DNA from 2 places in the Legionella donaldsonii genome. Region 2 is predicted to be linked to the other one. Evidence: riboswitches for the same ligand, from Rfam matches in the RefSeq annotation. Region 2 holds a riboswitch; the other holds the start of a gene.

Region 1 (5,757 bases), 130 kb from region 2:
TAAAGATACGCTACCCAAGCCTGAACAACTTCTGAGGCATGCTGTCGATAGGCTTACAACCGAACTCGATGATGAGAAAGAACATCGGTTCACGTCTTCCTCCGGCAAGGAAGAAGTAGACACTGAAGTTACTCCAGGCTACCCAAATTCATTAGCCCTAAAGGGTGTTTTCGGGAAAAGTTATGTCAGAAAGGAATCTTCATCAGAAGATGAAGAGGACCCGTGCCCACAGAAAAAAACAAAATTTTTCTAAACCATGTTGGGCAGTCTTCCTAACCCGGCTATTTATATTGGGCAGTCCATTATTGAAGGGCTAAAATAACCGGCCGCGTTTCCCCAAGGGCACCTGTTTTCTATAGTAAAGAATAGGTGGTAAGTGCTTGGGTAGTTGTATTTTTTCATGAGAAGTTCTCTGTTATTCTGGCTGATACCATGCTTTTAATTTATTCCTTTTCAATAAATATTGTATTTAAAGCAACATATTTATATTGTTAAACAATATTTTTGCTATCGTCGCTTTTAACCTGGTCTATAATTAACCCGTGGGATTCTGCATCATAATGATGCAGCGTAGTATAAGGAGATTTATTATGAAGATTAAATCCACAATAGCTGGGTTAGTATTCGCTACATCGATGATTGCAGTAGCGGGCACAAGCCAAGCTGCATGTGCATCTTGTACCGTGCAAGAAGGATTTTCAGGAACTGGATGGCACATGGTTCGATGTAATATTTGTCTTCAACCTGCCGAAACCTGGCAGCAATATGTTAGCGGAGGATACGCTCCACCAGTAACTGGAAATAATAACCTATGGCTCATAGGACGATAATTTCCAGTACAGAGGGGGAGATTGACTCAGTAGTTCTGGCTGGTCTCACCCTCGCTTCTTTAATTGAAATATAAACGCTTCAAATAGATGCACACCCGATGTTTTTGCAGATGATCAAATGCATTTGAGTTCAGAAACCCTGTTCAAGTCTATTCATTAATTCTGTCGCTTCTCTGCGGGTAAATGGTTTAGAGATGAAACCGGAGATGTTGGCTTTTTGAATTTGTCTGGCAAATTGCGCTTCACTATGCACACTCAAAGCGACAACGGGAGTCTTTTTATTAAGCAGGCTGGTGGTTTTAATTAGCTCTGTAACCTCAAATCCATTATGTCTGGGCAAGCTTAAGTCCATCACGATAAGATCAAAATGCATCAGGTTGCATTCTTCCAGGGCTTCTTCACCTGACTCAGCTACAATGACGTCACAGTGAAAGTCTTCTAAAATGGCCTTAAACGCTTCCTGGGCTGGCTTGGAATCGTCTACTAATAGGAGTTGATATCTTTTCATGATCCACTTAATCCCTGTGAAAAATTGATAAACCAATTTTAAGTGCGTTAATCAGCATTATTGAAAACCAGATTACTTTAGCAATAAAAAACAGATCAGAACAGTCACCGGCATGTGATCGCTAATTTTATACCAAGCCTCAGTCTCTGAGGGCTCGACCGATTTATTTTGAACAGCACTTTTAGATGCCGTGCCTATAGCACGGCAGGTAGGTCATTAAAGGGCTTTCATAAACTCAGTCAGATCCGCTTTTTCCTGAGTATTTAATTGTAATTGCAGAACCAAATTAAAGAATTCGACCGTATCAGCCAAAGTCAACAGACGACCATCATGCAGGTAAGGTGGAGAATCCTTTATACCGCGTAAAGGAAAGGTTTTAATCGGTCCATCACCTACTGCTCTGAGCCCATTGATGGTTTGTGGATTAAAGAAACGTTCCGTATGCAGGTTATGCATGGTGTTGTCGGTGTAATAAGGAGGGGTGTGGCAAGTGGCACATCTTGCTTTACCAAAGAAAAGTTCCTGGCCGCGCAATTCTGCTGGCGTTGCTTTAGCTGGATCCAGTTTCCCATCCCAACTCAGTTTGGGAGCAGGCGGAAAATCCAATATTTCCTGAAACTCAGCCATGAAGTGGACCTGGCTGCCACGCTCAAGAATATTGATTCCCTTTTTGGTCGCAATGACCGGGTCGCCATCAAAATAAGCAGCACGTTGTTCGAATTCAGTAAAGTCTTCGATTGTTTTTAAGGCGCGCTGTGAGCCAAAGAGCCGCTGAATATTTACACCACGCAAAGTCGGGGTATTAATACGATGACGAAACTCTTGTGGGCGAATGTCTCCAACCAGGTGAGTTGCCTTGTTGGTATGGCCATTGGCATGGCAATCAAGACAAGCAACACCACGGCTGGGTTCTATGGTGCGCCGATCATCGGTTTGGTTAAATTGTTGTTGTGGGAAAGGGGTTACCAACAACCGTAGACCTTCCAATTGTTTAGGGTTAAGGATGCCGTTAAATAATTCAAAATAATTATTGATAGTTACCAGCTTTCCTTGTGATACATCGCCAAGATCCGGACGTGTTGTCAAAAAGATTGGGGCAGGAAAGGGTGGTAAAAAATGGTCGGGAATATCAAAATCCAGATCAAAGCGAGTCAGATCGCGGTGTTCCTGCTTGTTGATTTCATCGATAGCAAATTTTGGAAAAAGCATACCCCCTTCAGGATGGTTGGGGTGCGGCAGAGGCAAGAAACCTTGAGGATATAACCCTTCTTCCTTAATTTGCTCGGGCGTCATTTTAGCGAGTTGATCCCAGGTTGTTCCTTGAGGTAGCTTAACGCGTACACCTTCCTGAATGGGTTTCCCATTTGACATTTTCGCATTTTGCGACGGGTTGTTGGTTAAATCATAACGCTGGTTAAGCAAATCCTGCTGTTTTTTATTAATCGCGTCTTTTGCAGCAGACATGCGCTTCATAACTGTCTGAAAAGGTTCTTGCATGATAACGGGCATGTAGCTGGTAGGCGGTGCACCAGAGGCTTGGGAATTAGAAGGTGCCGTAGCTGGAGTAGACGCCGGCTCAGCATAGGCTGACGTTATAACTGAGCAAGAAAAGGCGGTCAATCCAATGATTTTTTTTAACATAGAAGATCCATTTCTTATGAATATAGTCTTCCTAATCATAAAAGAGTTGTAATTTCATTACAATAAGAGAACTTTGATGCTTAGTTCCCCAAGACAAATAACTACTAATTCTGCACAAAATTGCACGCAGGTTGACAAGTTTTTTCGCTTCAACTAAATTAAGGGTCGTTTTTATCACCGGGGGTGCTTTGCAGCGATTCGTGTTGCAAGGCTGAGAAAAACCCTTAAAACCTGCTCTGGTTAATACCTGCGGAGGGAGTGTGATGGTTAGAGATATTTTTCTTATTTAATGGCCTTTTAAGCAGGCTTATCTTTGACGTCACATCCTCTGTTGTATGAATAGAAGGATGTTATGGCTGCTCCATTTTACAAACTTATGTTGGTCACCCATCGCGGGTCTTGTCCTTTAGCGGAGTATTTGCTCTTTATTGAACAATGTGTCAGTGCAGGCGTTAGTTCTGTACAACTTCGCGAAAAAAATGCTTCCCCAGCTTTTCTATTAGCATTCGCTTCTGAACTTAAGAGTCTTTTAGATCACCACCATATTCCGCTGATCATCAATGATGATCTTGAACTGGCTTTAGCCGTCGATGCACAGGGTCTGCATTTGGGACAGACGGATGGTTCACCACAACTTGCCAGACAGCGTTTGGGGCCGGATAAATTGCTCGGTTTATCAATAGAAACGGAGGATGATTTGCAGCGAGCCAATCAGTCTGTTGTGGATTATGTGGCCGCCAGTGCAGTTTTCCCTACTCAGCATAAAAAGAATATTCGTACAACCTGGGGCTTGGATGGGCTGCACCGTTTAAGTTTGCGCTCGACTCATCCAATGATCGGTATTGGCGGTATTGATCAACACAATGTCAAGGAAGTCATGGCAGCGGGAGCGAAGGGGATTGCGGTAATTGGTGCTCTGCATAAGGCGGAAAACCCTGCGCTTATGGCAGCAACGCTACGTCAATTAATGGAGGGAAGTGAAACATGATGAATCTGTTGAAGGATTTGGAAGAGGCGTTAGTTAGCCTCCGTCAAACGAAGCCTTTGGTTTTATGTTTAACCAATTTTGTTACTATGGAATTTATGGCTAACAGCTTATTGGCCTCGGGGGCGGCACCCTTGATGAGTCAGGCGATGGATGAAATAGAAGAGCTGATTACGATCAGTCAAGTCGTTAACATCAACTTAGGTACCCTCGATCACGCTTTTTATGAACGCGCTTTAGAGGCGGCAAAAATAGCCAAGTCACAAAGCAAGCCTGTTGTGCTGGATCCCGTTGGTGCTGGCGCAAGTCGTTTACGCACCACTGCGGCAAAATCGCTTCTCCCTCATGTCGATATCATTCGCGGCAATGCCAGCGAGATTCTGGCTTTAAGCGATGAAGCAGGTGATACGAAAGGCGTTGAATCGGCCCGTAGTGTGAATCAGGCAATGAATGCTGCGCAACAACTGGCTGTTTCACCATCAAAAATTGTTGTAGTGAGTGGCCCGGTTGATTTTATAACCGATGGCAGACAGGCAATCAATTTACCCTTTGGTTCACCACTGATGCCTTTGGTGACGGGTATGGGTTGCACGCTGACTGCTGTAATCGCTGCCTTTGCGGCAATTGGCTTAAGCATGTACCAGGCTGCTCTACTGGCGACTGCTTATTTTGGTTTATGTGGACAACTAACCCAGCATAAAACACAAGGACCAGGCGCTTTTCGACAAGTATTTATTGATAAATTATATAAACCCGATTGGGAATTATTCGGTGAGTGGATTGCAGGTTCTGAGATAGTTGACTCGTTCAATTCGATTAACTGAGATAGAAAAATGACAATGCGCTATAAAACCCTGTCTATAGCAGGTTTCGATGGTTCCGGTGGGGCGGGTATTCAAGCCGATTTGAAAACTTTTTCTGCTTTTGGCTGTTATGGTATGACAGTGCTAACCGCGTTGCCGGTACAAAATACCCGTGGGGTTAAAGCTTGTTATGAGCTGCCTTTACAGGCTATTGATGATCAATTGCATACTATTTTTGAAGATATCCGCCCAGACAGTATTAAAATCGGTATGCTTTTTAAACGAGATATTATTGAGTTAGTAGCCCATTTCCTCAGGCGCTACGCAGCAGGAATCCCGATTGTCCTTGATCCCGTACTTGTCGCTAAAAGCGGCGATCGGCTGCTATTACCTGATGCCCTGGATACCATGAGATCAGTGCTTATTCCGCTTGCAACAATCATTACACCGAATTTACCCGAGGCTTGGGCATTAACTGGTGAGACGAATGCTGCGAGTGACACCATGCTGGAGCTAGCGCGAAAGCTGATTAAACTGGCCCCGCAAAATGTCTTATTAAAGGGCGGGCATTTATCCGCATCCCACTCGAATGATCTGCTTCTTAACCAAAATGGGGAGTTTTGCTGGCTAGAGGGAACCAGAATTAATTCAAACAATACACATGGAACGGGATGTACCTTATCTGCTGCTATCAGTGCGTGCCTGGCTTTAGGTATTGAGTTAAAGGAAGCGTGTAAAATAGCTAAAGACTATGTGTTTAAGGCAATAGACGCCGCGAAAAATGAGCAAATTGGCTTGGGACATGGGCCGGTACATCATTTTTATAATCTCTGGCACAAGCTGGACTTTTATAAACCTTGAGCGACTCTTGTTTAAGAGTTTGCTTTTTCCCTTACTTTAGAGCTATAACTTATTGGAGATAAACCAAAAGGATAGAGCAATGAGTACCTTTCTCATAGCGATTTTAGTCATCATTGTGTTACTCGTCTT
Region 2 (5,757 bases):
GCAGGAATTAGTCATTAATGAATGGAATTAAATGGATACTACTCTTACCAGCAGTCACACCGTAATTTTATACAACATAACTTAAAATTCTTTAGTTTTTTGAGGTAAATCTAAAGCCTCGACTAGTGCTTGATAACGCGGATAAACGTGACTGAAAGAAGCCATCTTGCCAGGAGCAAAAAAGGAGGTACGAGTTGGCTGTCCTTTTTTTAACACTAAACTTACCTCTTCTTCCAAACTAACTTCCGTTTTCAACCAGCCAGATGCATCGTGTACCAGTAAAGGAAAAGCAGTAGGCTGAGATGACAACGCTTGATTTAGCTGACGAGTATATACTCGTAATTGAAATTTCATTGGATCCGCTTCACAAGTTTGTACATTATAACGTAGTTTATGCAATGCATTCGTTTGACTAGGGTGAACTTCAGGTGTTGCAATTTCTTTAAACTCGTTAAACAAAAAAAACTGCGGAACCCCCTTTACATAATTGTACATGACGGTTCCTTCATCCGTTTCAAGAACCCTGCTTTTGCCCGAGAATTTAGTCTTGGAAAGCCCTTCCTCATCAAGCAAGCCCAGGATCTTTAAATCAAGCTCCCCCCCCACTCCTCGTTGCTTGACCAAATCGATGGTAAATTCGCCATCCATAAATTCTACTTCCCTACTAATGAAGGATAAATCGGTATCGGCGTCAGCGTGGGTTAAGCTTACATTTCCTTTTTTATCAGCGATGATGACAGCAACACAACCTTGTAGACCCACTGTTGCTGGAAAACCGCTTTGTGCCACCGTTTTTCTGACCGTTTCATTTTGACCAGCAATCAGCATTGTTCTTGGTGGGCGCTCTGATGTTTTACTACTATACATTTTTAACCCTTACTCAGTGAATTAATAATATAATAGCATTTTGCTTATCAAATAAGCACGTTGGGCGAAAAAGAATACTCGCCTTTGAGGGTAGGTAGAGGAATATCAGCATAAATTCGTAAATCATCAACCGAGCAAGGACTCATTTCTACGGCTTTTAACGTACCATCGGCATCTCGAATCCAGACACCGGTTGCTTTAGCCGCATGGATATCGCTTTGAAAACTCCCTGCGCAATTTATTACAATGGCGGTGTCCTTAGCTACTTTATTAGGGATAGTATAAATCGTGTTTGCCACAATAAGATGTACATCCACCGTTTGACCTGTTCTTCTTTGCTCCGACACTAAAACCCCCTCCTTGTGATCAGCGCAAATTTCAAGGCCAAAGCGAATGTCGTTTTGGGTAAAAAACGGCTCTCCATGCCCAGGGTAAAACATACCTACAAATGGCTCCAAAAGCTCATTTGCTTCTATTCGCTTGCTATAACGTTTGGGTTTATGCGTTCCATCTCCTGAATGGAAGAAAGCAGTACTGGTATTTTTTACCAAGGTCATCCCTGCAATTTCTTGCTGAAAATCCTGCGCTGGTTTGAAATTTCTAAGTTGCCACTTTTTTATTGTGTCAGCATATTTTATCTTTTTCTTCGCATCGGCCAGATCCAGGTTTTTCTCCATATAAGTGGTACCTGGAATAATAATGGCGTTAGGAAAATCATCAACTAACTTTTGTAACCGCTCCCCAGCCTTTTGAAATGCCTGTTTTGAATAAGAAAAATTTTTCTCCGAAGCATCCATATTAAGCAAGGCAAATTCAGGACATAAAAAAACAAGCGTATTGTCTTTATCAGGATCTCCAGCCATAGCTAATTGGTAAGCCTGCTTAAATTTGGCTTCAATCAATGTCATCTTTTCATCCAGGCTCTTATTAATTAAATTATCACCTGGGTCCCACATAACAGCAGTGATTGTTTTCATAAATTAAACTCAAGAGCTAGTCTAAGTATAGCCAAACCGAATAATCGATTGTGTAAAGTACAATTCAACCCAATTAAAAACGACCTATAGAATTGTTATCGTGAACAACTGTATAGCCTTTTTCACCTGTAAAGACTGCTTCAAAAAATTGCCATTCAAACTCTGCCGATTGCATGAAAGATGAAATAACTCGTTCTTGTTGTAAGGGACACATTATAGGCTCCGTTAATTCTTGCGTAATTTGGGTGATGGTTTTGGTAGCTGATATAAAATTCTCGCTGGAATAAGAGGCCATCCACCTTCGATAAGGATGATCTAAAGCACGGGTTGTAAGATCTATTCGCTTTCCTAGCTCCCTATAGATCATAAAGCAGGGGAGAAAGCTCGCCACTGCTACTTCTATAGGAGCATGTTTCGCGTTATCAAGAAGATAATCGGTATAACTCGCAATAACAGGAATTTTTTTACGAATTGCTTTATGGTTAAAAAAAGTTACTGCTGGTGACTCTGCAAGATACTTAAGATGAAATTTACGCTCTGTTTCCTTAATATAGGCTGACACCCCTCGCAATTGCTTTGCATACACTTGATTAGAACATCGCAGTGATGTTAATCCCAGGGCATAAGAAAGGTCACGTAAATAAAGTTCATCCTGTTCTAAGTAAAGCTTGAAGGTTGTCCTGGATAGGGAGCCCTCATAGAGTTTTTGATTAAATGGATGGTGGTGTATTTTTGGAAAAACAGTAGAGCATCTATGCATTATTCTTGAAAATACCATCGCTTACCTCCTCAAAATAAATCGGAGGAAGTAGCCAATGAGTATACAGAGCCCAAAAACTCAGTTTCATCAATCTCACTCTCCCTCCGCAGGCATTACCCAGTGCAGGTTATAAGGGTCTTTCTCAGCTTTGGCAGGAACCAAAGCACCCCTGGTGAATCATTCATCACGAGTCTAACGAGCCAAGATCAGGCTGTCAATAAACATGCTGGATTAATAAATAGATAGTCATGATGTTAAAAAGATGAATCGCATCTTCTTAATTATGGAGCGGCCGTGTAATCCGGCATTAGCCTCCTTTTCAGATCATTGCCCAGGTTAGTCTGCAGGTAGCGTACCAACGCATGCACGCTCTTTTTTATTCAAACTACTCTAAAAATAAAGTAATTACGCTGAGATTTTATCGCTAATAATCATGCTGACAGGTTTTCCCAGCCAGACTTCTATTTTGGCTAGACAGGCTCGAAGATGGTTAGTTTGCATATGCTGATCAAGATGACTTCTACTTTCCCATTCTTCAAAGCAGACAAATTCGCAAGGATTATCTTGCCCCTGGTAGAAATGATATTCAATGCAGCCTGACTCTTGGCGCGAGGGGTTCACCAACGCTAATAATGCTTCTTTTACCTTTGATTCACTGCCATCTTTGGCCGTCACTGTAGCAAACACTGTAATCATCTTTTTAATCCTTTAAATTTAGAATTAATCTTTACTTAATTTCATTGTGATATTATGTCACACAAATGGTGTAAACCAACTTTTATTAAGGCAACGATTATGGCTTTATCACTTGCAGAACAAGGTAAATTGCGCGACGAATATGACAGTTTAAGCCAGCTGGTTATTGAGCAAGAAGAAGACCAGTGGGTAGCAAAAAAAGAAGCTATCATCGCCCTTTGCACCGAAAATGATATACCGTTATACAATATGGCTGCATTAAATGTTATGAAAGCCAGTGGACTTTTAAGCCGCTTACTAAAGCTTATGGCACAATACGAAAAGTTAGAAGAAGCCAATGTCGTATGGGATCAGGAATTCTTAACCTGGAAACAGACCTTTGACATAGAGGTAAAAAAAGCAACCTTGGCTTTAGTTACCCTACATGATCAGGCTTATCTAAGCATCGCTGATCAATACCAAAAAAGAGGGGAGGTTTCTGCGCAAACCTTACTCACCATAAAAGATATGACTGACCTCTTGGAAGATCCTGATTTTATTTCTGATGACGTTTTAGTCTCAGCCCCCTTTTCACTCCTGGAAATGTCTACAGACCAGGAAGAGCAGGTAAAAGCCTTGATAGAGCATGCTGCCAGAGAAGGAAAGAAAGTATTTTTACCGGTTAACTATGATGGACATTGGTTTTATTTACTAAAAGAAAAAGAAGGCGAGGAAGACGTCTGGTCGATACAAGACGAACAACCTTTTATAGACGATGAAGCAGCACTTTCAATCAGACAAAAAGGAATGCTGAAACACAGCACTGCTTTGCTCGATAAATTGATTGGCAAAGACAATTATAATGAATTATTGGTGTACTCTACTGAAGATCAATTCAATGATTTTGATTGCGGCACTCGGGTAATTAACGCGTACCGAACAATAGCAGATTCCGATTATCTGGAGCATAGCCACGCAGACATCCTGGTCGAACTGCTTGAAAAACAACTTTCGCAAGAAGAGTATGAGGCACTTCCTGAATTACTTTTTAGTGAAGACATAGAACTTAGTGAAAAAGTCGATCAGGTTATCGAAGCGACTGTAGCGACTCAAAATTCAGAGCATGAGCAATTTGAGAACTATCAAACACTTGTAAAGAACACCGTTTATGACGTAATCAATAGACAAGGTTTCTTTGCCAACCTGCAAAATAGAATTCCTGTTCAGGATCTTGAAAAAGATCTGGACATCGATCTAACCGATCGAAGCGCAGAAGAGATAGAAGAAATTGACGAGGAATTTGCAGCAGCTCTTCAAGAAGCTGAATGCATAAAAGCAGGCCTTTAATTAAGGCCTGACTATAATCTTACCAATTTGTTCATTTGACTCCATATAACGATGCGCTTCTGCAATCTGCTCTAGAGTAAAGGTTCGAGCAATTTGGGGCTCAAACGAGCCATCTTCTAAATGGTCAAAAATATATTTTTCAGCTTTGGCACGAACTTCGGGTAAGCTAACAATTTCAAAGAGGGTATAACCCCGCATTGAAATGCCTTTGTTTAATGCTGTCAAAAGTGGAAATGGAGTCATTGGCTCCATCGACAAATTCCCATAAACAAAAAGGATTCCGCCTGGAGCGATTGTCTCTGCCAGTAGTTCAACACCCTTACCAGCTATAGGATCGAAAACTATCTTCACGCCTTTCCCATTGGTGATTTCTTTGATACGGGCAGGTAGATTCTCGTCGTTTGTGACAATAACATGATCAGCGCCTAAGGCTAATAATTCTTCTTTTTTCATAGTTGTTCGCGTCGTTACAATACTGATTGCCTTCTGGGCATGTGCAATTTGTATGGCAGCCAGGCCTACACTACTGCTTGCAGCCGTAATCAAAACGAAATCATTCTGGGCAAGTTTCCCATAATGAATTAAAGCCCCATATGCGGTCAGGTACTGCATCCAAATAGAAGCTCCTTCCTCATAGGACAGTTTCTTTGGGTACTTTGCAAGTGAAAAAGTGGGTACTATTGCTACTTCTCCATATACCCCATATTTACCAAGATTAAAACACGGTACCGTACTATATACCTGACCAATCCTCTTTTTATCCCCATGAGGACCAACCGCTTCGACTACACCCGATGCTTCATAACCGATCTTGGAAGGCAAATCGGGTTGTATCAAATAGTTTCCCGTACGAAACATGATCTCAGCGCGGTTTAAACCAATCGCGTGAACACGTAAGCGCACCTCTCCTTCGCCTGGTTCTGGTAGTGGGACCTCTTCTATCTTTAGTACTTCTGGCCCCCCAAGTGTGTGAAAACGGACTATCTTGGCAGATGAATTCGACATGAAAATTTCCTTATATTCCTATTGCTTGTTCAGGCGTGTTGACCGGCCTCCAATGCCTAAATGCCTCGGCTAATCTCTTCACTATAATCCGACATAAAAACAACTCTAGTCAAATCCACCTGTTAC

The links. Region 2 has a riboswitch for thiamine pyrophosphate ahead of DYC89_RS01465 (TenA family protein). Riboswitches for the same ligand answer to the same signal wherever they lie in the genome.
Region 1: linked by a shared signal. The riboswitch ahead of thiE (thiamine phosphate synthase) and the one ahead of DYC89_RS01465 (TenA family protein) in region 2 are both predicted to bind thiamine pyrophosphate.

What each region holds. Positions count from the first base shown of each region.
Region 1 covers NZ_UGOA01000001.1:442,839-448,595, forward strand. Annotated here, with positions in the region: gene DYC89_RS02110 (hypothetical protein) at 1-253, shown strand, start outside; gene DYC89_RS02115 (hypothetical protein) at 591-830, shown strand; gene DYC89_RS02120 (response regulator) at 961-1,338, opposite strand; gene DYC89_RS02125 (cytochrome B6) at 1,555-2,979, opposite strand; TPP riboswitch at 3,149-3,255, shown strand; gene thiE (thiamine phosphate synthase) at 3,332-3,967, shown strand; gene thiM (hydroxyethylthiazole kinase) at 3,964-4,788, shown strand; gene thiD (bifunctional hydroxymethylpyrimidine kinase/phosphomethylpyrimidine kinase) at 4,804-5,628, shown strand; gene DYC89_RS02145 (LemA family protein) at 5,708-5,757, shown strand, end outside.
Region 2 covers NZ_UGOA01000001.1:314,449-320,205, reverse strand. Annotated here, with positions in the region: gene DYC89_RS01480 (lysophospholipid acyltransferase family protein) at 1-31, shown strand, start outside; gene DYC89_RS01475 (hypothetical protein) at 82-867, opposite strand; gene DYC89_RS01470 (hypothetical protein) at 915-1,844, opposite strand; gene DYC89_RS01465 (TenA family protein) at 1,918-2,622, opposite strand; TPP riboswitch at 2,686-2,785, opposite strand; gene DYC89_RS01460 (putative quinol monooxygenase) at 3,010-3,300, opposite strand; gene DYC89_RS01455 (hypothetical protein) at 3,355-4,626, shown strand; gene DYC89_RS01450 (zinc-dependent alcohol dehydrogenase family protein) at 4,627-5,631, opposite strand; gene DYC89_RS01445 (GNAT family N-acetyltransferase) at 5,737-5,757, opposite strand, start outside.